DNA from 4 places in the Marichromatium sp. PS1 genome. Region 2 is predicted to be linked to each of the others. Evidence: predicted binding sites of a transcription regulator. Region 2 holds the regulator's gene; each other region holds the start of a gene.

Region 1 (7,107 bases), on a different contig from region 2:
CACCGTGGTCGGCTCGAGGCCGCAGAAATCGCCGTCGATGACCAGGTCGACATGCTTGTCGAGCAGCTCGCGCATGTCGTAGGGGTCGGTCAGCGGGTGCTCGTCATCGGGCATGATCAGCGTCGAGCTGAGGATCGGCTGATCGAGCTCGCCGAGCAGCGCGCGACAGATCTCGTTGTCCGGTACGCGGATGCCGATCGTCTTGCGTTTGGGATGGAGCAGTCGGCGCGGCACCTGTTTGGTGGCGTGGTGGATGAAGGTATAGGGTCCGGGGGTCAGCGACTTGAGCAGACGGAAGGCCTGGTTGTCGATCTTGGCATAGGTGGTGATCTCGGAGAGATCGCGACAGACCAGGGTGAAGTTGTGCTTGTCGTCGAGTCGGCGGATGCGCCGGATGCGCTCCATCGCCGACTTCTCGCCGAGCTGGCAGCCGAGCGCGTAGGAGGAGTCGGTGGGATAGACGATCACCCCGCCCTCGAGCAGGATCTCCACCGCGCGACGGATCAGCCGCGGTTGCGGGTTGACCGGATGAATCTGGAAGAACTGCGCCATCTCTGTGTCCTTAACAGGTCGCGCGCGCGGCGCCGGCGGGGACGGCGCACGACGACCAATCACGCCAGATCGGGATGCACCCGTCGGGCAGCGGCGGCAACCGCCCGAGCATCAGCCAGGGCTGCTCGGGACCGTGATAATCCGAACCCGCCGAGGCCAGCAGGCGTTGCTCGCGGGCATGACGGGCGAAGGTGAAGATCTCGTCGCGGCTGTGACTGCTGGTCACCACCTCGATACCGCAACCGCCGTGCTCGCGGAACTCGCCGATCAGCTGCAGCAGCTTGGTGCGGGTGAGCCGGTAGCGCGCGGGGTGGGCGATCACCGCCTGACCGCCGGCGGCGCGGATCCATCCCACCGCAGCCTCCAGGCTCGCCCAGTCGCCGGCGACGTGCCCCGGCTTGCCGGTGGTGAGAAAGCGCTTGAACACGTCTCCGGTGTCGGCGGCCAGACGCTGCTCGACGAGAAAACGGGCGAAGTGGGTGCGCCCGATCAGGTTGCCCCCGGCGTACGCCCGCGCGCCCTCGTAGGCGCCCTGGATGCCGTGCCTGGCCAGCCGCCGGCCGATCTCCTCGGCGCGCCAGTCACGAAACGCGCGCAATCGCGCCAGCCCCTCTGCAAGCTCGGGGTTGACAGGGTCGACGTTGAGCCCTACCACATGGATGGTACGGGCGTTCCAAGTGACCGAGACCTCGACCCCGGGGACCAGCGTCAACCCGTGGCCGGCGGCCGCGGCGGCGGCCTCCCCGACCCCGGCGGTGGTATCGTGATCGGTCAGCGCCAAGGTCGTCAGGCCGGCGCGTACCGCGCGCTCGACCAACGCGCCTGGGGTCAGGGTTCCATCGGAGGCGGTCGAATGGGTGTGCAGATCGGGAATCGGGGTCATCATGCTAGTCTACCGCAAGGCGGGCGCGGAGGTGGCGTCGGCTTGGCGACACCATCATCCCGACTCATCCGCGCGAGGATCATCCCAGCATGCTAGCCCCGGTCGACCTGTCCCGCATCGCCCAGTGCCTCACCGAGATCGGCGACGAGATCCGTGACGCCTTCGAGCGCGCGACCAACCCGCCCGAGAACGATCCCGACGTGCCGCTCGAGGCGCTCGACCGGCTGCTCGTCACCCTCGAGACCTCCGCGCTGGAGCCGGCGCGAGACGGCGAATTCGGTCTCTGCGCCCGCGAGCGCGCGCTCACCCAGCGACTCGTTCACGGGCTCGACCTGCTCGCCGAGCTCGCCGCAATCGCCCGCGCACTGCAACTGCCGACGCTGGCCCGTCGCGTCAGCACCCTGGCGCTGCCACTGAGTTGCTGGGTGCTGCGCCACGGCGGCGAACTGCTGCGCCCCGCACCACTGGTCGACGCCGCCGCCGGACTGGCCAACACCACCGCCGACCCCGATGAACTGGTGGCCCTGCACCGGCTGATCTCCGAGATCCTCGACGGCATCGGCACCGAGCGCCTCCAGGACCCGGCCGGCCCCGAGGCCGCGCGCGCCTGGCGGGTGCTGCTCTACAACCGCGCCATCGTCGCCACCCGCACCCAGCAGCCGCCCCTGATGCACGAGGCCTTCGAGGCGCTCATCGAGCTGGCCCCGGAGCTCGCGCCGGGGTTCTTCCGCGAGGGCATGGAGCAGATGGAGACGCACGACTACCCCGAGCCGGTCAGGGCGCTGATGCAGGCCTACTACAGTCGCTGGGCCCAGGAGACCCGCTTGCACTAGCGTCCTGCCCTGCCGACCGTCGCGAGCCGATCGCGCGCACTCGCCTATAGTGATGTCTCGGGACCCAAGGAATCATTCGATCACGAGGACAGGCGCATGGCATCACCCGATCTCGACCATCTCCGTCCGCTGCGCCAGCAGCTCGAGCAGCACCCCGTCTATGCCGCCATCGATGACCTCGGGCGGCTGCGCACCTTCATGCAGCACCACGTGTACTCGGTGTGGGACTTCATGTCGCTGATCAAGTACCTGCAGCGCCAGCTCGCCCCGACCGACCTGCCGTGGCGGCCACAGGGCGACCCGGCGCTGCGCTACTTCATCAACCAGCTGGTCCTCGAGGAGGAGTCCGACGTCCTCGAATCCACCACCGCCGCCGCGCCCCTCTATGCCAGCCACTTCGAACTCTATTGCCGCGCCATGACCGAGGTCGGCGCCGACCCCGAGCCCGCCCGCCGCTTCGTCGCGCGACTCGCCCGCGAGCCGCTCGACGCGCTGCTCTACGACCCCGAGCTGGTGCCGCTGCCGGCGCGCTACTTCACCGAGACCACCTTCGGCTTCATCCGCGAGGGCAAGCCGCACCTGGCCGCCGCCGCCCTCGCCCACGGCCGCGAGACGCTGATCCCGATGCTGTTCCGCCGATTGCTCGAGGACATGGCGATCACCCCGGAACAGGCACCGATCTTCCACGCCTATCTGCAACGCCACATCGAACTCGACAGCGACTTCCACGGCCCGCTGTCGATACGCCTGCTCGAGGTGCTGTGCGATGACGACCCGCGCCGCATCGAGGAGGCCGAGACCGCCGCCGAGGAGGCGCTGTGCGCCCGTATCCGTCTCTGGGACGGGGTCTACGAGGCGCTCGGCGCGACACCGCCGCTCAGACCTCGCCGCGATTGTAGTCAGGCTGCGCGGTGATGCGGTGGATGCTGAGGTCGGCGCCGAGATACTCCTCCTCGTCGCTCAGCCGGATGCCGAACAGCCCCTTGGCCATGCCGTAGACCAGCGCGCCGCCGACGAAGGCGAACAGCGCCCCGGCGAGACTGCCGATGGCCTGTGAGGCGAGGCTCACCCCGCCCAGGCCACCGAGCAGCGGCAGACCGAAGATCCCCGCCGCGAGTCCGCCCCAGAGGCCGCAGAGCCCGTGCAGCGGCCACACCCCGAGCACATCGTCGATGCGCCAGCGGTTCTGCGCCAGGGTGAAGGTGTAGACGAAGATCGCCCCGGCCACGGCGCCGGTTGCCAGGGCGCCGAGCGGGTGCATCAGGTCGGAGCCCGCGCACACCGCCACCAGCCCGGCGAGCGGCCCGTTGTGGAGAAAGCCCGGATCCTTGCGCCCGGCCAGCAGCGCCGCGAGGATGCCGCCGACCATCGCCATCAGCGAGTTGACCGCCACCAGCCCGCTCACCGCCTCGACGCTCTGCGCCGACATCACGTTGAAGCCGAACCAGCCGACGGTGAGGGTCCAGGCGCCGAGCGAAAGGAAGGGGATCGAGGACGGCGGGTGCGCCAGCATGGTGCCGTCGCGACGATAGCGCCCCTGACGCGCCCCGAGCAGCAACACCGCAGCCAGGGCGAGCCAGCCGCCGAAACCGTGCACCACCACGGAGCCGGCGAAGTCGTGGAAGGGCGCGCCGAGGTGCGTCTCGAGCCACGCCTGCACCCCGAACGCACCATTCCAGACCACGCCCTCGAAGCTCGGATAGAGCAAGCCGACGACGAGAAAGGAGGCGAGCAGCTGCGGATAGAAGCGGGCGCGCTCGGCGATGCCGCCGGAGACGATCGCCGGGATCGCCGCAGCGAAGGTCAACAGGAAGAAGAAGCGCATCAGCTCGTAGCCGTTCTTCTCCTGCAACGCCTCGGCGCCGCTGAAGAAGTCGATGCCATAGGCGAGGCTGTAGCCGATGAAGAAATAGGCGATGGTCGAGACCGCGAAATCGGCCATGATCTTGGCCAGCGCATTGACCTGGTTCTTGGCACGGACGGTCCCGACCTCGAGAAAGGCGAAGCCGGCGTGCATGGCCAGCACCATCACGGCGCCGACGAGTAGAAAGAGCACATCCGTGCCCGCCTGGGAAGGCTGCATCATGTCGAGGAAACCCCTTGGATCAATTCAGCGGGGGGCCATTAAGCACGATCCAGACCAGCACCCTTTCGACCTCCCGCGGAGAGGACGCCAAACTGCTGATGCACCAATCCATTACAGCCCGCATCCTCGCGGTGCGGCAGTCCCATCAACCGCCAGCGCACCAACCGACACCGCACCATGATGGAGCAATGCGACCAACCTCGCACTCTAAGTGGGCATTCGTGTTTAAGCGACGACAGGGGTACACGAAGCATCCACGGATACCGCTAGAATGACCGCCTGAGAAGGACGTCAAGGCAGGAGCGGCGTCTACGCCACCACAACGAAAGACCGCGTACCAAGCGCGGCAGCATGAGACCACTCGATATGCGATTCTGGATGATCGGCATGACCCTGGGCGTCCTGTCCGGGCTTGGTGGATGCGCGCTCGCGCTGGCGAGCGGCGCCCTATCGATGACCGTCCTCGGTGGACAACTGGTGCTCGCGCTCCTGCTCGGCGCGACCGCCTGGCTGATCCTCGAACGCACCCTCGGCGCCGAACTCAGGGGCTTTGCCGATCTGCTCGCGCGCACCCGCGCCGACGGCGATCTCGCCCGTCGCGCCACGGTCTCGAGCAGCCCCGCCGGTCACTGCGCCCGCCACTACAACGCCCTGATCGAGAGCTTCCAGGGGATCATCGGCAAGGTTCTCTACGACGCCCAGCGTCTCGCCGAGGCGGCCGACACCCTCGCCGCCAACGCCCGCGCTCTGGCCGACGACTCGGCCGCGCAGGGCGAGGCCTCGGCGCGCATGGCCCAGGCCATCGGCGAGATGAGCGCCGGGGTCGAGGTGGTGGCCGAGCACGCCCGCGACTCGGCCAGCGACGCCGAGGAGGCGCGCGCGCTGTCGCAACACGGCAGCCGCATCGTCTCCGATGCCGCCGCCGAGATCGCCCGCATCGCCGACTCGGTCGGGCGCTCGGCGCAACTGATCGCTGCGCTCGGCGAGCGCTCCGAAGAGATCGGCGGGATCGTGCGCACCATCCGCGAGATTGCCGACCAGACCAACCTGCTCGCGCTCAACGCCGCGATCGAGGCGGCGCGCGCCGGCGAGGCCGGGCGCGGCTTCGCGGTGGTCGCCGACGAGGTGCGCAAGCTCGCCGAGCGCACCGCCACCGCCACCACCGAGATCGGCGAGGTGATCACCACCATCCAGACCGAGACCCGCGAGGCGGTCGCAGCGATCGGCGCCGGCAGCGACCAGGCCCAGGCCGGGACCGATCTTGCCACCCAGGCGGCCAGCGCCCTGACCGGGATCGACCAGGGCGCGGCGCGCAGCCTCGAGCGCATCGCCGGCATCGCCGCCGAGATCGCCCAGCAGGGCAACGAGGCCCAGCGTGTCAGCAGTCATGTGCAGGAGATCAGCGAGATGGCCGAGCGCAACGCCCAGGGCGCCGCGACGACGTTGCAGGAGGTCCAGGCGCTCGAGGGGCTGGCCACCAACCTGCACGAGATCAGCAAGGTCTTCCAGCTCGGCGCCGCCGGCGAGCAGGCCACCCGGACCCATCAGCAGATGCCCGAGCTGGTGCAGCGACTCGCGCGCGCGATCGGCGACCAGCTCGAACGCGCGCTGGAGAACGGCGAGGTCAGCGAGCGCAACCTGTTCGAGAGCGACTACCAGCCGATCCCGGACACCGAGCCGAAGAAATTCACCACCGGCTTCGACCGGCTCACCGACCGGCTCTTCCCGCCACTGCAGGAGCCGGTGCTCAAGAGCAACGCCCATGTCGCCTATGCCATCGGCTGTGACCGCAACGGCTATGTGCCGACCCACAACCAGTGCTTCTCCCAGCCGCTGACCGGCGATCGCGACCACGATCTGCTGCACAACCGCACCAAGCGCATCTTCGAGGACCCGGTCGGGCGCCAGTGCGGCGCCCACGAGCTGCCCTTCCTGATCCAGACCTATCGCCGCGACACCGGCGAGATCATGCACGACATCTCCGCGCCGGTGTACGTGCGCGGACGCCACTGGGGCGGTTTTCGTATCGGCTACCGCGCCTGAGCGGCGGTCTCGGGCGGGGTCGGCGGCAGCGCGGCGAGCGCGCCGGCGACCTCGGCACTGAAGCGCGCGAGCAACTCATCGAGAGCGGCGACCAGGGCGCGGCTGTCGCCGGGCGCGGACAGCGGCTGACGATCGTCGCTCTCGCGCACCAGCAGGGTGCGTCGGCCGGTGCCGTCGCGCACCGCCCAGCGCACCTTGAGCCGGGCGCTGCCGTCATCGTTCCCCTCGAAGGCGAGCAGCTCGGCGCCGACCCGCAGATCGACCCCATAGCGCAGCTCGCCCTCGAGCAGCCGCACCCGCTCGCTACCGAGCGCGCGCGCCAGGTTCTCGCTCCACACCCGCAGGAAGTCGTCGCGCAGCGAGCCGCCCCAGCGCTCGAACTCGTCGATCCGCAGCCGGTTGCCCGACTCGCGGGTGACGAGCTGGGGGCGATCGAGATACTCCGGCAGCACCAGCGGGCCGACCCCGACGGCGAGCCCCGGGGCGCGCGCCTCGGGGGGTGCCACCCCCACCGCGCTCAGCGCATAGAACCGTGCCGGCGGCGAGCTGGCGCACCCCGCACTCACCGCCGCCACCAGCGCGACCGCCGCCAATCGCCATCGGCGCTCCGTCATCGTAGACCTCCCTTGCCCTGGATCAGGGCCTCCGGATGCCGCTCCAGATAATCGGCCAGGTCGCGCACCGCGCGCGCCGCCTCGGCCGTCTCCCGC
Region 2 (7,107 bases):
TCCTTGCTGGTCATGCGTCCTGCTCCTGGCAGCGAATCACACCCTCGCGCCCGCCCTCGAGCGCCTTCTCGGCGACGCTGTCGAGGTCGAGCTCGGCATAGTTGAGCGCGCGCAGCAGCATCGGCAGGTTGACCCCGGAGATCACCCGCACCCGGCGTCGCTGCTCGTGCAGCGCCAGGGCGATGTTGGCCGGGGTGGCACCGTAGAGATCGGTGAGCACCAGTACGCCGCCGCCCTGGTCGAGTCGGTCGACGCAGTCGAGCGCCTCGCGCAGCATGCACTCGCAGGGACGGTCGTTGACCAGTTCGAGCGCTTCGGTGGCTGCCGGCTCGGTGCCGAGGATGGCGCTGGCGATGCGCAGCAGGTCGCCGCCGAGTGGCTGGTGGGTGATGAGTAACAGTCCGATGCTCACGGTAACTCCCGGTGTCTGACCAGCACCTTGTGACCGGTCTGCTCGAAGTGACGGCGCAGCGCCTCGGTCATGTAGACCGAGCGATGCTGGCCGCCGGTACAGCCGATGGCGATGGTGAGATAACTGCGCCCGTCGGTCTCGAAGCGCGGGATCCAGCGGTCGAAGAAGGCGAGCATGTCGTCACGCATCTCGCCGACCTCGGTGCTGGCGTCGAGGAACTCCATCACCGGCTGATCGAGTCCGGTCAGTGGCTTGAGTTCCGGCTGCCAGTGCGGGTTGGGCAGGCAGCGCACGTCGAAGATGAAGTCGACGTCCTTGGGCACGCCGTGCTTGAAGCCGAACGACTGCAGCAGGATCGAGACCTTGGGCGAGTCGCTGCCGACGAGGTGGGCGCGGACCAGGTCGCGTAGTTCGTGCACATTGGTGTGGGTGGTGTCGATACGGATCTCGGCGCAGCGGCCGATGGCCTCGAGCAGACGGCGCTCGAGGCGGATGGCCTCGTCGAGCGAGCGGTTGCCGCGGGTGAGCGGGTGACGCCGCCGGGTCTCGCTGAAGCGGCGCTTGAGGGTGTCGGTGTCGGCGTCGAGGAACATCACCCGACAGTCGATGCCCTGGGCGCGTGCCTCCTCGATCAGCTCCGCGAGCCGACCGAGCGCGCGCGGGCTGGTGCGCGCGTCGATGCCCACCGCGGTGCTGGAGAAGCCGTCGTCGGGGGCCTTGCGCAGCCCCGCGACCAGGTCCTTGAGCAGGAACAGCGGCAGGTTGTCGATGCAGTAATAGCCAAGGTCCTCGAGCGTATGCAGGGCGACGCTCTTGCCCGAGCCGGACAGGCCACTGAGGATGACGAGTTTCATGGGCTGCGGGTTGCTCCGGGCCGGTCCCGATCGAGGTCGGGAGCGGTGCTAGGGTCTGGATCCGGGGCCGGGCGGGTCGGGGCGGTCGAGACGGATCGCCCGCGCCTGCCGGTCGATGAAGTCGACGCCGGCGTCATAGCCACGGATACGTAGGATCTGGTGGCGCACTGCCGCTTCCACCAGGATGGCCAGGTTGCGTCCCGGCGCCACCGGCATGGTGATGGTTGGGATCGCCACCCCGAGCACGTCGGTTGCCGAGAGGCTGCCGGTGAGCCGGTCGAGACCGGCGATCTGTTGCTGGTCGAGGGGTTGCAGATCGATGATCAGGTTCAGCGTCTTGCTGCGCTGGACCGCGCCCTCGCCGAACATCGCGCGGATGTTGAGGATACCCAGCCCGCGCACCTCGAGGAAGTCCCGCAGGGTCTCCGGGCAGGTGCCCTCGATGGCCTCCGGGGCGATGCGCGCGAAGCGCGGCGCGTCGTCGGCGATGAGCCGATGACCGCGGGTGATCAGGTCGAGCGCCAGCTCGCTCTTGCCCACCGCCGGATCGCCGACCAGCAATACCCCCATCCCCAGCACCTCGATGAAGACGCCGTGCAGGGTCTGGCGCTCGGCCAGGGCGTGGGTGAGAAAATAGCGCAGGTGGTTGATCAGCTCCTCGTCGCCGAGCGGCGAGCCGAGCAGCGGGGTGTCGTGCTCGGCGGCGAAGGCGAAGAAGGCGGGGTGGGGCTCGAGGCCGTCGGCGAACAGGATCGCCGCCGGCTGCTCGGCGAAGAGTTGCTCGAGGGTTTCCTCGAAGGCGGTGCGTCCCAGTGCCTGGAGATAGCGCTGCTCGGCGCGCCCGATCACCTGCAGACAGTTGGGATGGATGCAGTTGAGCGAGCCGATCAGCGACTCGCGCGAGCGTGCGCGCTCGGGCCGGCGCAGTGGGGAGCCTTGTTCGGGCTCGCCGTTGAGCCAGCGCAGCTGCAGCCGCGGGCCGGTCTGTTCGAGGAGTGACTGGAGGCTGTCGAGCATGGCCCAGGTCGGCGTGGCGCTAGCGCGCCTCGCTCGTCTCGATCAGTTGCAGGACGGTCGCCGCCGAGCCGGCCTCGCGCAGCGCGGCGCGGGTGGCCGGGTCGCTGAACATGCCGGCGAGCCGGGCGAGCAAGCGCAGATGCTCCTCGGTGGCGCTCTCCGGGACCAGCAGGGCGAAGGCGAGATCGACCGGCTCGCCGTCGATCGCGTCATAGTCGACCCCGGTGCTGGTGCTGACGAAGGCCCCGAGCACCTCGTTGATCTCCTTGATGCGGGCGTGCGGCAGCGCCACACCGTGACCGAGTCCGGTGCTGCCGAGTCGCTCGCGCTCGAGCAGACGCTCGAAGACGAGTTCGGTGTTGAGACGGGGGTGGTCGTTGGCCAGCAGCTCGGCGAGCGTCTCGAGCAGCCGCTTCTTGCTGGCGATCTCGGCACCGCAGCTGACTCGGGCCTCGCTGATCAGGTCTGGACTGAACATCGGTCAAGGCTCCTGGTGGTCGCAGGGACAGGGGCGCTGGGCGGTGACGGTGTCCGGTGTCCATACCGGCGGGTGATCGGGGCGCGTGGTCGTGGTCATGGATTCTGGGTGTCCTTCGAGTCGTCGGAGCCCGCAGGTGTCGATATCGGCTCGGATCTCAGGGTCTCAATGCAAAACACCCCGAACGGCGCGATCACGGATCCGTTCGAGGTGTCGGTGCGTCGGTCCGGCGGGTGTCGGGTGTCCCGACGCCCCGCCGACGCATGGGCCATCAGGCCGTTGCCGGGCTATTCGGTATCGGCCTCGGCGTCGGCCTCGGCTTCAGAGTCGGCCGCCTTCGGGCCGGGTGCGCTGCGATAGTCGTTCTTCTTCTCCTTGTGGCGCAGGATCTGGCGATCGAGCTTGTCGGTCAGGCCGTCGATCGCGGCATACATATCTTCATGCACGGAGTCGGCGAAGAGCTTCCCACCATTGATGTGCAGCGTCGCCTCGGCCTTCTGGTCGAGCTTCTCAACGCTGAGAATGACGTGGGCATTGGTGACGTGGTCGAAGTGACGCGCCAGGCGTGCGAATTTGCTGTCGACGTAGTCGCGCAGTGCCTCGGTGATGTCGACGTGATGACCCGTCAGATTGATTTGCATCATTGGACTCCTTACAGGGGTTCCAAACAGCCTGCTCATGCCAGGCGTTTGCGCTCGTTCGAGGCTGGAATACCCATGGCCTCGCGGTACTTGGCGACGGTTCGACGCGCGACCTGGATGCCGCGATCGGCCAGTTCGGCCGCGATCTTGCTGTCGCTCAAGGGTTTTCTGGCGGGTTCGGCGGCGATCAGCTTACGAATGAGCGCGCGGATCGCCGTTGATGAACACTCCCCACCAGAAGTGGTGCTGACGTGGGACGAGAAGAAGTACTTGAACTCCAGGGTGCCCCTCGGCGTATGCATGTATTTCTGCGTGGTGACCCGGGAGACGGTCGACTCGTGCAGCTCGAGCGCCTCGGCGACGTCGCGCAGCACCATCGGCCGCATCGCCTCCTCGCCGTGCTCGAAGAACGCCTGCTGCATCTCCACGATCTTGGCGCCCACCCGCAGCACGGTGTCGTTGCGGCTCGCCAGGCTCTTGATGAACCAGCGCGCCTCCTGCAGGTGGTTGCGCATGGTGACGCTGTCGCTGCTGGTGTCGGCGCGCCGGATCAGCCGGGCGTAGTCTGCGTTCACCCTCAGTTTAGGTGTGGATTCCGGGTTGAGTTCCACCGACCAGCGACCATTCTCTCTGCGCACGAAGATGTCGGGTACAACGTACTCCGGGGGCTCCTGCGCGATCAAGTCGCCGGGGTGCGGGTTGAGCTGGCAGATCAGCGTGAGTGCACCACGAATCTCGGGCTCGGTCTGCTTGAAGCGGCGCATCAGCGCGGCGATGTCCTTGCGCGGCAGGTGCTCGAAGCCGTCGCGACAGATCGCCAGCGCGAGGTCGCGCTGCGGGGTCTCGGCGGGGAGCTGCCGCAGCTGGATCTGCAGGCACTCGGCGAGATCGCGGGCGCCGACCCCCGGGGGATCGAACGACTGCACCCGGTGCACCATGGTGGCGATCTCCTCGAGGCTGATCTGATCGTCGCCGATGGTGCTCAGCAGCTCGTCGAGATCGGCCCGAAGATAGCCGCGCGCGTCGATGGCATCGATCACCGCCTCGGCGATCATCTCGTCGCGCTCGCTCAGCCGGATCAGGTTGAGCTGCCAGAGGAGGTGATCGTGCAGGGTCTGAGGGCGGCTCTGGTGGAGGAAGGGGTCGAAATCGGCGTTCTCGGCGCTGCCCTGGGTGCTCGGCGGTAGATAGCCGTCGTAGACATCGGCCCACTGGGTGTCGACCGGGAGCTCATCGGGGATCTCGTTGGTCTCGCCCTGGAGCTCACGCTCGGCGCTGCCCTGCTCATCGCTGGGCGGGGACTCGTGTGCGCCATTGCCGCTGTCCTCTCCGTTGGCGGCGAAGCGGTCGGCCTCCTCGGCCTCCTCGAGCATCAGGTTGGAGTCCAGCGCCTCCTGGATCTCCTTCTGCAGCTCGAGCGTCGACAGCTGCAGGAGGCGAATCGCCTGCTGCAGCTGGGGCGTCATCGTCAGGTGTTGGCCGAGGCGAAGCTGGATGGTTTGCTTCATGGATCGCCGATGCGTCTTGCGTCTGTCTCTATGCCGGGTCGATGACCGTCCTATGACGATTATAGGTCGGGTGGCAACAAAGGTGCCTGAGTCACGTCAAGCGCGCCCCCTGCCGGGGCGCGATGGTCTTCATCTTACTCCCAATATGTAGCAGCGGGGCGCGGATGCTGCCGCCTACATGCTACATGGCGAAGTCGGCGCCGAGATAGACGTCGCGTACCTGCTGGTTGGCGAGCAGCTCGTCGGGGCGGCCGGCGGCGATCACCTCGCCATTACTGATGATGTAGCCGCGATCGCAGATGTCGAGCGTCTCGCGCACGTTGTGATCGGTGATCAACACGCCGATGCCGCGCTCGCGCAGGTGCGAGACGATCGCCTTGATGTCGCCCACGGCGATCGGGTCGACGCCGGCGAAGGGCTCGTCGAGCAGCATCACCTTGGGGTCGACGGCCAGCGCGCGGGCGATCTCGAGACGACGGCGCTCGCCGCCGGAGAGGCTGAGTGCCAGCGACTCGCCGATATGGGCGATGCCGAGCTCCTCGAGCAGCTGCTCGCAACGCTGCTCGCGCTGCTCGCGGTCGAGGTCGCCGCGGGTCTCGAGGATCGCGAGGATGTTGTCGCGCGCGCTGAGCTTGCGAAACACCGAGGGCTCCTGCGCCAGATAGCTCAGTCCGGCGCGCGCGCGCGCATGCATCGGCATCAGGGTGACATCGTGCTCGTCGAGGGTGATGCGCCCCTGGTCGGCAGGGATCAGCCCGACGATGAGATAGAAGCAGGTGGTCTTGCCCGCGCCGTTGGGGCCGAGCAGCCCGACCACCTCGCCGGCCTCGACCTCGACGCTCACTCCCCGCAGGACCTCGCGGCTGCGATAACGTTTCTTGAGCTGTTCGGCGCGCAGTACGCTCATCCGTCGATCCCTGTCATGACTCCTCCTCGGGGGTGATGGTGATCCGCACCCGACCGCTGCCGCCGGCACGGAAGTGTTCGCGGGCACGGTCGTAGACGATGCGCTCGCTGGCGACGCGGTCCTCGCCCTGGATCAGTACCGCCTCGTCGATCAGCACCAGCTCGTCGCGGTCGGTGTCGAACTCCATGCGCCTGGCGAAGGCGCGGACCTCGCCCTGGTCGTCCTCGAGCAGTTGACGGAAGCGCGCCGGGGTGCCGATGGCGATGATCTGGCGCGGGCGGCGGTCCTCGCGGTGATAGACGGTCATGTGGTCGGCGTGCAGGCGCATGCTGCCCTGGGTGACCTCGACGTTGCCGACATAGATGCTGGTGCCCTCGGCCTCGCGTACCTCGACGTCGTCGGCCTCGATGTACATCGGTTGCTGGGGGTCGTCGTCGAGCGCGTTGGCCGGGTTCCAGCCGAACAACAGCAACAGTGCCAGCAGGCGCAGTGGAGGGCTCATGGTTGGGTCTCCTGGGTCGGGGCGAGCAGCATCCGGGTGCGACCGTGGAAGGTGGCGCGCGCCGGCTCGTCGTACCACAGCTGCATGCCGGTGGCGCTCAGCCAGTCCTCGCCGCTGGCCACCCGCACCGGCAGGTCGGTACGGGCATAGGCGCGCTGGTGCCAGACGTTGAGCTGCTCGGTCTCGATGTGCGCGGGCGGGGCCTCGGCGGTGGCGTCGCGCTCGAGATGGACGTCGCCGGTCAGCCGCACCTCCGCGCCGCCGTCGAGCACCAGCCCGTGCTCGGCGCGCGCGCGCCACGGCGGTCCGTCGGACTGGAACAGCTGCATGTGTGGGCGGTCGAGCTCGGAGAGATCCTCGGCGACGAACTGACGCAACTCGGTCGCGCTCAGGCGTCGGCTCGGTGCGCCGCTGGTGTCGGTCTCGAGCGCGGTGAACGCGTGGACCACGTAGTCGGGGACGCGGGGGCGTACGGTGGCCGGTCCCTGCGGCTGGTCGATGCGCTGGACCTGCCACCAGCCCGCGAGCCCGCTGAAGGCGAAGAAGGCGGCGAGCAGGTAGTAGCGCAGCGGCCAGTGCGCGCGGGTGCTCATGGACGCTGTCCGGCCAGTCGCGCGAGCGTCCCCTGAGCGTCCATGATCAGTTCGCAGAACTCGCGCGCGGCGCCGCGCCCGCCGTGCGCCGTGGTGTGCCAGTGCGCCTCGGCGCGTACCATCGGGTGGGCATCGGCCACCGCCGCGGCGAGCCCGACCTGGCGCATCACCGGCAGGTCGATGACGTCGTCGCCG
Region 3 (7,107 bases), on a different contig from region 2:
CCGTCGTCGTGTCAACGGGGACATTGTCGAGCGCCCCGCGCGTCTAATGGGATACGCCCGCGCCCAGCGGGCCTATCCCCCGACAGCCTCCATAAACGCAACAAGCCGCGCCTCGTCCAATGCGCCGGCGGTGCGCACACCGGTGCAGATGTCGAGGCCGAAGGGCCGAACCTGGGCGATTGCCCGACGCACGTTCTCGGCGTTCAGGCCGCCCGCCAGGAACACGGGGGCGTGGGATCTCTTGACGATCTCGGCGCTCAGCGACCAGTCATGGGTGCGGCCTGTTCCGCCGAGTTCCTTGACCCGCAGCGATGGGTTCCCGGAGTCGAGCAGGATGGCATCGACCTCGCGGCTGAGGGCCTCGGCCTCTTCGACCGACGCCGCGCCCTTGACGTGGACGACCTGGATCAGCGACACGCCGGGGAGCGCCCGGCGGATCGTCTGGTGCGCGCCGCGTGGCAGCCGGTCGCACAACTGCAGCGTATTGACGCCGCAACGCCTCTGCTGGGCGATGATCTCGGCCGGATCGGTGCGGCTGGTGAGGAGGACGGTGGCGATCGGCGGCGGGATTCGCGCGGCGATCTCGGCGATCTCCGCCTCGGAGATGACGCCGGGCCCGCTGGGCATCTCCGAAACCAGCCCGAGCGCCGATGCGCCGCAGCGGATCGCCAGTGCGGCCTCTTCGCTGGAGCTGATGCAGCAGATCTTGACGCGTTGCATGCGTGCCTCCCGTTTTCACCCATCGAGGTCGCTGGTAAGACGGCGACAACAGTGTGACGAGTCGAGCGGCGGGGCTCAATCCATCACCGCCACCGCCTTGACCTGCGCATGCACCTGCTGACCGGGATGGAGGCGGAGGCGTTCCCAGGAGTGGCGGGTGATGCGCGCGAGCAGGCGGCTCTCGGGGGTGTCGCCGACGGCGAGGCCGACGAGGACCTGGGACTCGCTGAGCGGGTGCATCTCGACGATGTGCGCGGGCAGGACGTTGAGGATGCTGGAGGTGCCGGGGTCGTCGAGGGCGATGCTGACGTCGCGGGCGTGGATGCGTACGCGCACGGTCTCGTCCACCGCGCGGTCGAGCCGTTCGAGCATCAGCGAGGCGCCGGGGATGGCGACGCGGGTGAGGCCGTAGCGCGCATCATGGGCGCGCACCCGCCCGCTGAGCAGGGCGCTGGCGGTCTCCTCGCGCGCCAGCGGCAGGTCGAGACGGGTGAGCATCTGCTGCGCCGGACCGGCGGCGCGCAGCCGTCCGGCCTCGATCAGCAGGATGTGATCGGCCAGCCGCGCGACCTCGTCGGGGTCGTGGCTGACGTAGAGCACGGGGATCTGCAGGTGATCGTGGAGACGTTCGAGATAGGGCAGGATGTCGCGCTTGCTGGTGTGGTCGAGCGCGGCCAGCGGCTCGTCCATCAGCAATAGCCGGGGGCTGGTGAGCAGGGCGCGGGCGATCGCCACGCGTTGACGCTCGCCGCCGGAGAGCCCCGCCGGGTCGCGCCCGAACAGCGGGGCGATGCCGAGCAGCTCGACTACCTCGTCGAGGTCGACGCGCCGCTCGCGCGCCGGGATGCGGCGGCGTCCGTAGTCGAGGTTGGCGCGCACCGAGCGGTGCGGGAACAGGCTCGGCTCCTGGAAGACGTAGCCGATCGGGCGGCGATGGGTGGGCAGGAAGCGCTCGCTGGCGTCGTCCTGCCAGCAGGCCTCGGCGAGTCGGCAGTGACCGGCGGCGCGCTCCAGCCCGGCGACGCAGCGCAGCACCGTGGTCTTGCCGCAGCCGGAGCGCCCGAACAGGGCGCTGACGCCGCGCGCCGGGACGCGACAGGCAAGATCGAGGCTGAAGTCGCCGCGATCGAGACGGAAGGCGAGGTCGAGCACGTCAGCCATGACCGATCCGCCGCATGCGTTGGCCGAGCAGGTTCATCGTCAGCACCACCAGGAAGGAGAACAGCACCATGCCGCCGGCGAGCCAGTGCGCCTGGGCCCACTCCAGCGACTCGACGTGGTCGTAGATCGCCACCGAGAGCACCTTGGTCTCGCCGGGGATGTTGCCGCCGATCATCAGGATCACCCCGAACTCGCCGACGGTGTGGGCGAAGGCGAGCACCGCGCCGGTGAGCAGCCCGGGCAGCGCCAGCGGCAGGGCGACGTCGAAAAAGCGCGCCAGCGGCGAGGCGCGCAGGGTGGCGGCGACCTCCAGCGGGCGCCGGCCGATCGCCTCGAAGGCATTGTGTACCGGCTGCACCATGAAGGGCAGCGAGTAGAGCACCGAGCCGACCACCAGCCCGGCGAAGGTGAAGGGCAGGGTGCCGAGCCCGAGCCGCTCGGTGAGTGTGCCGATCGGGCCGTGCGGGCCGAGCAGCAGCAACAGATAGAAGCCGAGCACCGTCGGCGGCAGCACCAGCGGCAGCGCCACCAGGGTAGCGACGATCTGCTTGAAGCGTGAGCGCGTCTGCGACAGCCACCAGGCCAGCGGCGTGCCCACCACCAGCAGCACGGCGGTGGTGAGGGTGGCGAGCTTGAGGGTCAGCCAGACCGGGGTGAGATCGAGTGACACGGCGGTGCTCCGGGCGGGGATGGGGCGGAGGCGGTGAGGCCCGGCGCTTGCCGGGCCTCGTCACGCTCAGTCGGTGGCGTAGCCGTAGCGGGTGATCACCGCGCGCGCCGCCTCACCCTGGAGGTAGTCGAGCAGCGCCTGGGCGGCGGGGTTGGCCTCGGCGCCCTCGAGCAGCACCGCGTCCTGACGGATCGGGCTGTAGTGCGACTGCTCCACCTCCCAGCGCGAGCCGCTGGGGTCGAGGGCGATCTGCGCCAGGGCGACGAAGCCGAGTTCGGCGTTGCCGGTGGCGACGAACTGGTAGGTCTGGGCGATGTTGTCGCCGCGCACCAGCTTGGGCGCGAGGGTCTCGGCCAGCCCCAGCGACTCCAGCACCTCCATCGCCGCGGCGCCATAGGGCGCGGTCTTGGGGTTGGCGATCGCCAGGCGGTCGAACGCGCCCGATTCGAGCAGTGCCGCGCCGTCCGTGATCAGCGCGGGGTCGGCGCTCCACAGCGCCAGCTCGCCGATGGCGTAGGTGAAGGGTGCGTTGGCGCGGCCCTCCTCGACGAGCAGCGCCGGGCGGCGCTGGTCGGCGGCGAGGAAGACGTCGAAGGGCGCGCCGTTGACGATCTGGGTATAGAGCTTGCCGGTCGAGCCGTAGCTGATCCGGGTGCTGTGTCCGGTGGCTTGCTCGAATGCGGTGGCGATCTCCTTCATCGCCGCGGTGAAGTTGGCCGCGACCGCGACCCGGACCTCCTCGGCCTGGACTAGGGTGGTGGAGCCGAGCAGCAGCACGGCGGCGGTGAGTGAGCGCAATGGGGTCGACATCCTTCGATACTCCTTGTCGCTGACGGGGATGGGTGGCGTGGTGGCTCAGTCGCTGACCGCGAGGATGATGTGCGGGGCCTTGATCAGCGCGCAGGCGCGCTTGCCCTCGGCCAGTTCGAGTTGATGCGCGCTCTCGGCGGTGATCATCGCGGTGACGCGTGCGCCGCCGTCGAGCGCGAGCACCACCTCGGTGTTCACCGGCCCCTCGATCATCCGCTCGACGGTGCCGCACAGACGGTTGCGCGCCGAGGTGCGCAGCCCGCCGTCCTCGGTGGTGATGAGCACGAAGGAGGCCTTGACCAGGGCGTAGGCCTCGCGCCCGGGTTCGAGGCCGAGCGCCTCGACGCTCTCGTTGGTGACGATCGCCACCAGCGGCGTGCCCTTGAGGTCGAGCACCACCTCGGCGTTGACCGCCCCGCGACGCACCGCGGTGACCACGCCGTGCAGATGATTCCTTGCGCTGACCTTCATGTTGATGACTCCTAACAGACGATGGAAATGGTCGAAGTCGCGCACGCCCTCGCCGAGTCGTTCGAGAAAGCGCCGATGCTCGCGCTCGGCGGTCTCGAACACCGTGATCAGCCGTCGCCCCTCGGCGGTGAGCTCGGTGCCGCCGCCGTGGCGTCCGCCGGTGCGACGTTGCACCAGGGGCGCGGCCGAGAGGTTGTTCATCGCATCGACCGCGTCCCAGGCCTGTTTGTAGGAGATGCCCAGGGCGCGCGCCGCCTGCGAGATCGAGCCGGTCTCGTCGATGCGGCGCAGCAGTGCGATGCGCTCGTGCCCGGCGAAGCGGCTGGTGTCGAGATCGAGCCGTAGGGCGCCCGAGGTCTTGAGTCGGGCGTGGGTCTCTGCGGCATGGGGCATGATCGCGGCCTCTGTTGACTCGGTGACAAGGGTTATATCGAGGGCGATATAACGACGGGCCTAGCCAAGCAATACCGATGCCAAAAAAGGAAGTCCCCGTGATCCGGATGCTTAGGAAGCGACGGGTGGCGAACGGCGGGTGGCGGTGCACCGCATCGAGGCATCCTCGGTCGCCCCTGCACCAGGATGGGAGGTCCCCCCGACCCCGTGCTCGGCGAGGAAGTCGATCAGGGCACCGACATGACGCTCGATGTGCTCGACCGAATCATGCCCGGCGCCGGGCACCTCGTACAGCCGCGCCCGACCGGTGGGGGCACGTTCGAGGATGCGTCGGGCGTCGCGCGGCGACACGCTGGTGTCGGCGGTGCCGTGGACCAGCAGCAGCGGACAGCCGATGCGCGCGGCGGTGTGCAGCGGGGCGATCTCGGCGAAGCGGTGGCCGATGCGCCACTCGACGTGCCGGGTGGCCAGCCGCGCCAGCCAGCGCGGCAGGCGCAGCGTGCGCAGATAGCCCTCGGTGACCTCGGCCGGGTCGGCGAAGGCGGCGATGCTGATCACCGCGTCGGGCAGCGGGTTGTCGGCGGCGTAGAACAGGGTCGCGCCGGCCCCCACCGAGTGCCCGAGCAGGGCGAGACGGCGACAGCGCGTGGGATGGACGCGGCGCAACCAGTCGACCGCCGCCTCCAGGTCCTCGGCGAAGCGCGGCAGCGAGGAGAAGGTGTCGCCATCGCTGTTGCCGTGGCTGCGCGCGTCGAACAACAGCACGTTGAGCCCGGCGCGGCGGAAGGGCGCGGCCAGCGGCAGCATCAACTCGGCGCTGCTGCCCCAGCCGTGGAGCACCACCAGGGTCGCCTCGGCGTCGGGCGCGGGCAGCAGCCAGGCGAACAGCCGGCGACCGCGCCGGGTGGGGATGACGCAGGTCTCGAAGTCGAGCCCGAGCGCCGCCGGGTCGTGGCGGGCGCGTCGACGCGGGGCGCGGAAACCGAGCTGCACGGCGAGCGCGAGCAGGCCGAGCAGGGTCGCGGGCAGCAGCAGCAGGGTGAGCAGGATCATCGTCGGGGGCGGGTGAGGGGTGAGGGGTGAGGGCGGGGCGTTGCGCCCCGCCGCGCGCCCGGGCTGCCCCGGGCGCCCGTTGCCTCAGGGCAGGCTGATGCGGGTCATCACCCCGTCCTTCAACCGCCAGTGCTTGAGCCCGGCGGCGGTGTGGATCAGCACCAGCACGAAGATCGCCAGCGCGCCCAGCCCGTGATAGAAGAACAGCGTCTTGGCAAGCTCCGGGTTCTCGGCCAGCGGCAGCTCGATGCTGAGACCGAAGAACTCCAGCGGGTAGCCGGCGCTGACCACGGCGACGGCGCCGCCGATGGTGATGGCGAGCAGACCGAGATAGAGCAGCACGTGCAGCGCGCCGCCGACGAACTGCTCACCCTTGCCGAGCGGCGGCTCGTAGGCCGGGGCCGGCGAGCGGCGACGCAGCACCAGACGCAGCAGGGTCAGCAGCAGCACGGTGGCGCCGACGCTCTTGTGGATGGTCACCAGGGTGGCGGCGAAGTCCTCGCCGAAGAGATTGGCGATGCCCTCGTAGCCGAGCGCCCAGAACAGGGTGCCGGAGCAGAGCAGGCCGAGCACCAGCAGGGCGACCAGCCAGTGCAGCAGGCGTTGGGTGAAGGTGTAACGCGGTTGGGCCAAGGGTTGTTACCTCGCGATCGGGATGCTGGGTCTGTCGTGGTGACGACAGGGTCGGGAGCTGGCCGGGGCTCGGGGGCGCGCGTCGCCGCCCGACGGCGGTGCGCGACGCGGGCGCATACGTGTCCCTGAGCCGGTTGCGCCGGTCGGCTCCGGGCTAGTTATACCAACCCGCGTCGGGCCCTGACCAGCCGTCTCGGCGGGCGCCGGGAGCGCCCAGAACGGGGCCTTGGACGCAACGACCGATGTCCTTGCCAGCGCCGCCGCGGGTGTGTTCAGCGCGGCATCTCGGCGCGCAGCGCGCGCTGTTCGAGCAGCGCGCCGTCCTCGCCCTGGGGCGCGATCCGCCGCAGCGACAGCCAGCGCCCGTCGTCGAGCCGCCAGGCCAGGTGCGACTCGGCGTGGACCAGCACGGCGTAGAAGGTCTCGCCGTCGTCCGAGCGCGGCTCGAAGCGGCGGTAGTCGCAGACGCAGAGACAGGGCGCGCCGGCGGCATCGTTGCCGATGATGCGCCGCGCCGTCACCTCGTACTCGCGATAGATCCGCAACCGGCGCGGCGCGATCAGGCGCGCGCGCCAGTGGTGCCCGAGCAGCGCCCGCCAGGGCGCGAGACAGGGGTGATCGGGGTGGTCGAGCTCGATGGTGGATGATGCCCGCATGGCGAGTCCTCCCGCTGGTGTTGAGCGATGCGCGCCCCGGGGGTCAGACCCCGCGCGCGAAGCGGACCTGAACGTCGCGCGGCGGCGCCAGATGCGGCGCGCTGGTCACCAGCAGCCGCGCCCCGGCGCGCGCATAGTCCTCGGCGTTGGCGGCGTTGACCCCGCCGGCGGCGGCGACCAGTGCCGTCGAGCCTGCGGCGGCGAGCGCGGCGACCGTCTCGGCGACCGCCGCGGGGCTGAACTTCTCCAGCTGGATGACGTCGGCCGCGGCCCAGACGAGCGCCTCGGCGCCGTCCTCGACCTCGACCACCACCCGCTTCTCCGGACAGCGGCGGCGCAGTCGCGCGATCGCCGCGGCGGGCTCCTCGTCGAGGAACAGACGGTGCTCGGCGAACACCAGCAGGGTCTCGGAGAGCCCGGTGCGGTGCATCGCCGCGCCGGCGGCGCGCGCCGCCTTGACCGCCAGACGCCGGGTGCCGGGGACGTTCTTGCGGGTGAGTGCGACCAGCGCCTCGGGGCGGCCGCGGCGCGCCGCCTCCT
Region 4 (7,107 bases), on a different contig from region 2:
CAGACGCGGATGACCAGCACCCTCACCCGCTATGACCGCGGACTCGACCCGGTGCTGTTCTCGCGCCGCGCGCTCGAGGACCCGGTATTCGAGTCCAGGTTCCGGCCATGAGCGCACGCGCCCTCGCACCGCTGCTGCTCGCACTCGCCGCAGCCCCCATCCAGGCGCAGGAGGTGCTGATCATCGGCACGCCCGAGACGCCGGCAGCGGTGCTGCCCGAGCCGACGGCGCCGATCGAGCGACACACGTTGGAACTCGGCATCGACCGACTGTGGACCGAGTTCGGCGCCTTCACCGAGGGCGAGGCGCGCGCGGCCACCAGCGCCCACTTCACCGGGGTGGTCGCCGCCGCGTGGCGCCCGGCGCCGGCCTGGGAGCTGCGCGCGGCACTACGCCTCGATGGCGACGCCCAGTCCGGCGCCGACCGCTTGCGCGCGCTCGCGCTCGACTACGACGAGAGCTATCTGCGCTACCGCAACCCGCAGCGACGCGTCACCCTCGGCGCCCAGACCGTGCTCTGGGGGCGGGTCGACGAGATCCCGCCGACCGACCGGCTCTCGGTGCAGGACATCAGCCGCTTTGCCATCGACGAACTCGACGACCGCCGCCGCGCCGTGCCGCTGCTGCGCTGGGAGGAGTTCGGCACCGATCACAAGCTCGACCTGGTGGTGATCCCGGCATTCCGTCCCGCCGAGCTGCCCGACGACGACAGCGTCTGGTACCCGGTCGACCGTGACCAGGGGCGGCTGCTGGGGATCCGCTCCGATCCACTGCTCGCGGCCCTGGTGCGCGGCGCCAGCACGGGCGACGATCGCCCCGGCGGCGCCGGCGCCGGTCTGCGCTTCAGCCACAGCCTCAGCGGTCTCGACTACGCACTCACCGTGCAGCACACCCGTCACTCACTGCCCTACTACGAACTCGACCCGGCGGTGCGGCGTGCGCTGCTCGACGGCGCCGATGTCGCCAGCGCGCTCGCCGCCGGCGGCGAGCGCCCGACCTTCCTCGGGCGTCACCCCTACACCACCATCCTCGGCGGAGACCTCGGGGTGGTGGTCGGCGGCGCCACGCTGCGGCTCGAGGCCGCCTGGCTCAGCGATGTCCCGGTGACCACCCGCGACCTGCGTCTCGACACCGTCGCCGGGCTCGACTGGGTGGCCGGCATCGAGTTCTATCCGGGCGACGCCGACACCCGCATCAACCTGCAGCTGGCCGGGCGGCACCTGCTCGACGCGCCGCCGGTGATCGACTGGGTCGACACCCTGAGCCTCAACGGCCAGCTCGAGAGCGAGTGGGGCCAGGGTCGCTGGCGCGGTCGGCTGCGTTTCGCCGCCGGACTCAACCGCCACGACCTCTATCTCAACCCCGAGATCGCCTATATCGCCCGCGAGCCCCACGAGTTCTATCTCGGGGCGCACTACTTCGACGGCGAGGACGGCACCTTCGGCGACTTCTATGCCGACGACACCCTCATCGCCACCGGCTGGCGGGTGCGTTACTGACCCCCGAAACGCCCTGCACAGGAGTGTCGGCAGACTTTACAACCCGCCCCTCACATGCCTGCATAAACCCAAGCAAAATTCTCAAGTAACTGAAAAATAATAACAAAAAAACCTGGCCCAACATCTGCATACAACTCCAGCGAGGGCCGCGTGACTCCGGCAAAGGAAGCTGCCGACGACGCCCCGACAGCGCGCATACAGCTCAACCTCGCAGGAGTGAAACCATGAAGACCTTGACGATCTCGCTGGCCGCAGCGACCGCACTGACCGCCAATGTCGCCAGCGCCGGCCTGATGTATCTCAATCTCCCGGACAACAGCTACGACACCACCCGCTTCATCGGCGCGCCGGACGCGAACACCATGACCGGGACCTTCGACGAGTTCGGCTACAACCAGCTGCTCGCGACCTCGATCTACGACTTCACCGACGGCTCGGTGGCCGGGTCCTTCTTCGACACCAACGACCCCGCCACGCTCGCCAGCTACGGCATCCCGACCTCCGGGACCGCGCTCGACGGCGTCTCCACCGTCGATCTGGTCATGCCGAACTGCCCGCTCGGCCAGTGCGACATCGACGCCCTGAGCCCGCTGGTACCGCCGCTCGCGACCGACAACGAAGGCTTCCTGCAGACCTGGGACCTGCAGGTCGAGTACACCTTCTACGGTGACCTCGGCGCCGGCGGTCCGACCTATACCAGCGGCACCTTCGACGTCTATTTCAACGACCTCAACGACGACACCAATGACCGTCTGGTGCTGACCGGCGAGCTCACCGGCTCGGTGCTCAGCGGTGCCAACCTCGACCTGTTCTTCGACATCACCTTCGTCGTGGATGACTTCCTGTTCATCCAGGACGACAACGGCGTCTTCGTCGATGCCTTCGACAAGCTCAGCGCTGGCGGCACCCCGACGCTGAAACTCGACACCAACGTCGATCCGCCGATCCCGGCCCCCAGCGAGCTGCTGCTCGTCGCCGGCCCCAGCGGTCCGGCCGCCGTCCGCCAGGCCAAGCTCGACGGCTCAGTCACCGGCAGCATCCCCGAGCCGGCCACCCTCGGCCTGCTCGGCGCCGGTCTGCTCGGCATCGGCTTCGCCGGCAGCCGCCGCCGCAAGCACGCCTGATCCGCTGACCTCTCGTCAGCTCGCATGATCCGACGGCGGCCTCCGGGCCGCCGTCGGCGTTTGGGGAAGGGCCGCCAGCCGCCAGCCGCCAGCCGCCAGCCGCCAGTGGGCGTCTATACTCGATGCCTGCGCCCAATGCCCCGCAACCGCAAAGCTGCCAGAGGCGCGAAGAACGCGACCCGTCTTCGGTGTCGGCCTGCCATCAGCTGCGCGACGACGAGACAAACCACCTCCCCTCACTGGTGGCTGATCGCTGGTCGCTGATGGCTGATCCCCCCTACATCCCGAGCAGCGCCAAGCCGCGCGGCAGCAACGGCAGCAGCAGCGCGGTGAGCACCGCCGAGAGTCCCATCGCCAGACCCGCCATCGCGCCCTCGCGATGACCGAGCTGGAAGGCCCGGGCGGTCCCGATGCCGTGCGCGGCGGTGCCCAGGGCCACCCCGATCACCGCCGGATCGCGGATCCCCAGACGGCGCAGCACCCCGACCCCGAACAGCGCCCCGACCAGGCCGGTGAGCACCACCAGGGCGGCGGTCAGCGCCGGGATGCCGCCGAGCTTCTCGGCGATCCCCATCGCCACCGGCGTGGTCACCGACTTGGGCGCGAGCGAGAGCAGCACCGCGCGATCCGCGCCGAGGGCCGCCGCCAGCCCCACCGCACTGACGACCGCCACCACCGCCCCGACCACCAGGGCAACCGTGATCGGCAGCGCCAGCACGTGTAGCTCGGCGCGCAGCCGATAGAGCGGGATGGCCAGCGCCACGGTCGCCGGACCGAGCAGGAAGTGGATGAACTGGGCACCGTCGAAGTACTGCGCATAAGGCGTGTCGGTGAGCACCAGCAGCCCGATCAGGGTCGCGATGCTCAGCACCACCGGATTGAGCAGCGCCAGCCCCCCGCACCAGGCCTGGAGCCTGCGCGCACCGAGCCACACCAGCAGGGTGAGGGTCAGCCAGAACAGCGGCCGCGCGGCGAGATAGACCCATAGCGTCTCGAGCGGCATCTCGGTCACGACCGCGCCCTCGCCGCCCGTACTCGGCGCACCACCCACAGCGTGCCCTGCATGGCCAGCGCCGTCGCCACCAGGGCGATCAGGGTACCGAACAACAGCGCCGCGCCCAGCGCCTGCCAGTGGGCATAGAGCAGCTCCCAGTGGACCATCACCCCGACTCCGGCGGGGATGAACAGCAGCGGCAGATGCGCGAGCAACCCGTCGGCGGTCTCGGCAACGCGCGCGGCGAGCCCGCCGCGCACCACCAGCAGCAGGAACAGCAACAGCATCCCCAGCACCGGCCCGGGAAGCGGCCACCCGAACAGCAGGACGAGACTCTCGCCCAGCAGCTGACAGGTCAGGATCAGGGTCAGGGCCTCAATCATCTCGATAAGGACTCGCGTTCATGGAAGGTTGAAAACGATCGGCATCACGCGAGTGGCGCGACGGAATGGTTGACGAAGCGGGCAAAGACAGAAAACACGGAATGTACACGTCGAGATGATTGACACCCCTATTAAAACTGACCTCACGGCAAGCAAAGCCGAGTTCGAGACAAAATTCGCACACGTAAAGGCTGAAAATGTTGAGTAAGCCGCGATTCAGCGGCGCTGAGCGCCTTGTCAATCGGCCCAAAACAGAACACTAAAAGTTTACGTCGAATTAATTTACGACGATAAAAAACAAAACCTTACGATCAATCCGTCTTGAATTCACAAATCACTGAACACCTCCTGTTCCTGAAGTCGCGATTTCGGCAGTACTGCGTTGAAGTCGGTCTCGGCGCGATAGCCGAGCGCGACCAGCACCACGGCACTCAGCCCACGCTCGCGCAGCCCCAGCTCGACATCGAGTACCTCGCGATTGAAACCCTCGATCGGGCAGGCATCGATGCCCAGGGTCGCCGCGCCGAGCAGGAGCGAACCCAGCGCCAGATAGACCTGCTTCTCGGCCCACTGATCGAGATCGCCCAGCTCATCGCGATGCAGTCCGACATAGAACCCCCGGGTGGCCCGCTGACGCGCCTCGGCCTCCTCGGTCGGGAAGCGACCATCGGCGCGCTCCTGCGCCAGCAGGTGTTCGAGATAGTCGTCATCGATCTCGGTGCGTGCGCAGAGGACGACCACGTGCGAGGCATCGACGATCTTCGGCGTGTTGTAGGTGTGGCCGGCCTCGGTGGACATGCTCACCCGCGCCTTGCCGGACTCGGTGGCGGCGATGACGAAGTGCCACGGCTGGGCGTTGACCGACGAGGGGGCATTGCGCAACAGCGCGCGCAGCGTCTCGATCTCGGCCTCGGGGATCCGACGCTCGGGATCGAAGGCCTTGGTGGCATGACGGGTCTGGGCGTAATGGGCAATGTTCATCGGCATCGAGCACGCGATCAGAGCGTGCCTCCTCGGGAAGATCAGTCACAGACACAAGGCTCCGGCGGGCGCCGAGCGCGTGTGCCACTCAAATAGGGCGTCCCCGACCTGGGGGCGGGCGGGACCGGTCCGGTCGGCAGGCTACCAGATCCAGCAAGCGCGAGGCGATAGGGCGCGGCGGCGAGCGCTGCACGTTACCTTCAGCTTCAGGCTGATGGCGCGAGGACATCGGGCGACAGGGTCGACCGGTAAAACCTTTTCGTGTACACAAAACCCCTGCAAGCCTATGCTTTCAGTCGTCAGCGTCAGCAACACAACTGCAGGTACACGAGGACCCACGCATGAAACGGCTCATCGTCTGCTGCGACGGCACCTGGCAACATCTCGAATCCGACTACCCCACCAATGTCGTCCAGCTCGCCCAGGCGACACGGACACAATGCGACGACAGCACGACCGAACAGGTCGTCTATTACGACGAGGGTGTCGGCGCCGAGGGCGGCATCGGCGCGCTCAGCCGCGAGTTCACCGCCATCATCGGCGGCGCCTTCGGGCGCGGGATCGACAAGAACATCATGGACGCCTACCGCTTCCTGGTGCTCAACCACCAGCCCGATGACGAGATCTATCTGTTCGGCTTCAGCCGCGGCGCCTATACGGTGCGCAGCCTCGCCGGACTGATCGGCGCCGCCGGCCTGCTGCAGCGTCATCAGCTGCGCTATATCCGCGAGGCCTACGAGTTCTATCGCGACCCCGACGCAGACAGCGACGAGGTCGCCCATTATCGCGCGTTTCGCGACCGTCACAACCCGCAACCTGCACCGATCCGTCTACTCGGTTGCTGGGACACGGTCGGCAGCCTCGGCTTCCCCGACATCATCCCCGGACTGACCCTCGACCGTGCGCTCAACCGCCGCTACCGCTTCCACAACAACCGCATCGGCGCGCACGTCGAACAGGTCGCCCATGCCGTCGCGATCGACGAGGCCCGCGCTCAATTCATGGTCACCCTCGCCGATGCCGATGACCCGACCCGCACCCAGGTGCGCGAGACCTGGTTTCCCGGCGACCACGGCTGCATCGGTGGCGGCAGCTTCGTCAAGCGCGGACTCTCGAGCATCCCCCTGCGCTGGATGCTCGAGCAGGCCGGCGATCTCGGTCTGGAGAGCGACACCCGGCACATCGAGGTCGATGTCAGCCGTCACTTCAAGCACCATGAACCGGTCCTCGAGGGTCTGGCCCCCGAGGATCCCTGCATCTTCGTCGACGACGACATCCCCTTCCCCTACACCGCGGGCGAACGCGACCCGGCGCGCCTGCAGCGCGAGACACGTCCCCGGCTCCATGCCCACGCCCCGCATCAGCAGGTGGAACTCCATACCAGCGTCGGCCAGCGCTGGCGCGACTGCGCCTGGTGGCGACCGCAGCCACTCGCCCCCTTCGCCGCGACCCTTGATCGCTGGGCCGAGGACCATCCCAACCCGCTCACCGAACTACCGGCCGACGGTCACCTCGCCCCAGGCCAGGAGGTCGAGATCGAGGTCGCCGCCCGCATCCGCGATCTCGCCGACCAGCCCTGGCGGCTCCATCTCGAGGCCGGCGCAACCTACACCTTCGCACTCAGTCCGACCCAGGTCTGGCAGGACGGCGAGCTGCCACCCTGCTCGGCCGACGGCTGGGACCGACAGGATCTGCGCGGCCTGCGCCGCTTGCTCCGCCCGGTGATCCATCTGTTCGAGAACCAGCGCCAGCACCCCGAGGCGAACTGGTTCGAGCTGGTCGGCGAGATCCGAGAGGACAGCGGCGCCCGCCACCACTTCCGCCTCGGCGCCCATCCGGCCGAACGCTTCCAGCCACCGGCAAGCGGTATGCTGCTGTGCTACGCCAATGATGCGCCGGATCATTACGACAACAATGCGGGGCAGATTCGGCTGAGGATCAGCCGGCTGAGCTGATCCCCTGCTCGGGAAGCCTGCGACATGACACTCGACATCTCACCGCTGCTGATCGGTCATCCCGCATCCTGGCTCGTCCTCGCCGGGTTGCTCCTGCTGCTGCTCGCCCTGACCGGCAGGATCGGGCGCTTGCTCGAACTCTCCCGCGCCCGCCAGCGAGCTGCCTTGCTG

The links. Region 2 encodes sigma-54, which starts transcription at its own class of promoters, with help from an activator protein. Its sites were predicted from a motif close to TGGCANGNTNCNTGCTT; they were not measured.
Region 1: ACAM26_RS11270 (ammonium transporter) is a predicted target of sigma-54. The motif match lies at 4,395-4,411, and genes of this name have one in related genera.
Region 3: ACAM26_RS11785 (TOBE domain-containing protein) is a predicted target of sigma-54. The motif match lies at 4,292-4,308, and genes of this name have one in related genera.
Region 4: ACAM26_RS16645 (PEP-CTERM sorting domain-containing protein) is a predicted target of sigma-54. The motif match lies at 1,613-1,629, and genes of this name have one in related genera.

Annotation. Positions count from the first base shown of each region.
Region 1 covers NZ_BAAFHB010000004.1:498,975-506,081, forward strand. The annotation lists gene ACAM26_RS11250 (L-threonylcarbamoyladenylate synthase) at 1-552, opposite strand, end outside; gene ACAM26_RS11255 (PHP domain-containing protein) at 563-1,435, opposite strand; gene ACAM26_RS11260 (hypothetical protein) at 1,525-2,268, shown strand; gene ACAM26_RS11265 (DUF3050 domain-containing protein) at 2,365-3,183, shown strand; gene ACAM26_RS11270 (ammonium transporter) at 3,146-4,351, opposite strand; gene ACAM26_RS11275 (methyl-accepting chemotaxis protein) at 4,721-6,397, shown strand; gene ACAM26_RS11280 (membrane integrity-associated transporter subunit PqiC) at 6,385-7,011, opposite strand; gene ACAM26_RS11285 (intermembrane transport protein PqiB) at 7,008-7,107, opposite strand, start outside.
Region 2 covers NZ_BAAFHB010000002.1:801,497-808,603, forward strand. The annotation lists gene ACAM26_RS04885 (HPr family phosphocarrier protein) at 1-14, opposite strand, end outside; gene ACAM26_RS04890 (PTS sugar transporter subunit IIA) at 11-412, opposite strand; gene rapZ (RNase adapter RapZ) at 409-1,266, opposite strand; gene hprK (HPr(Ser) kinase/phosphatase) at 1,315-2,283, opposite strand; gene ACAM26_RS04905 (PTS sugar transporter subunit IIA) at 2,303-2,761, opposite strand; gene raiA (ribosome-associated translation inhibitor RaiA) at 3,049-3,402, opposite strand; gene ACAM26_RS04915 (RNA polymerase factor sigma-54) at 3,438-4,910, opposite strand; gene lptB (LPS export ABC transporter ATP-binding protein) at 5,092-5,817, opposite strand; gene lptA (lipopolysaccharide transport periplasmic protein LptA) at 5,831-6,319, opposite strand; gene lptC (LPS export ABC transporter periplasmic protein LptC) at 6,316-6,912, opposite strand; gene kdsC (3-deoxy-manno-octulosonate-8-phosphatase KdsC) at 6,909-7,107, opposite strand, start outside.
Region 3 covers NZ_BAAFHB010000004.1:613,967-621,073, reverse strand. The annotation lists gene ACAM26_RS11805 (hypothetical protein) at 73-720, opposite strand; gene modC (molybdenum ABC transporter ATP-binding protein) at 796-1,881, opposite strand; gene modB (molybdate ABC transporter permease subunit) at 1,874-2,551, opposite strand; gene modA (molybdate ABC transporter substrate-binding protein) at 2,618-3,361, opposite strand; gene ACAM26_RS11785 (TOBE domain-containing protein) at 3,407-4,225, opposite strand; gene ACAM26_RS11780 (alpha/beta hydrolase) at 4,337-5,278, opposite strand; gene ACAM26_RS11775 (cytochrome b) at 5,363-5,911, opposite strand; gene ACAM26_RS11770 (hypothetical protein) at 6,184-6,567, opposite strand; gene modD (ModD protein) at 6,611-7,107, opposite strand, start outside.
Region 4 covers NZ_BAAFHB010000007.1:91,342-98,448, reverse strand. The annotation lists gene ACAM26_RS16655 (outer membrane lipoprotein-sorting protein) at 1-111, shown strand, start outside; gene ACAM26_RS16650 (hypothetical protein) at 108-1,499, shown strand; gene ACAM26_RS16645 (PEP-CTERM sorting domain-containing protein) at 1,724-2,623, shown strand; gene ACAM26_RS16640 (LrgB family protein) at 2,901-3,635, opposite strand; gene ACAM26_RS16635 (CidA/LrgA family protein) at 3,632-4,000, opposite strand; gene nfsB (oxygen-insensitive NAD(P)H nitroreductase) at 4,328-4,987, opposite strand; gene ACAM26_RS16625 (DUF2235 domain-containing protein) at 5,323-6,936, shown strand; gene ACAM26_RS16620 (hypothetical protein) at 6,961-7,107, shown strand, end outside.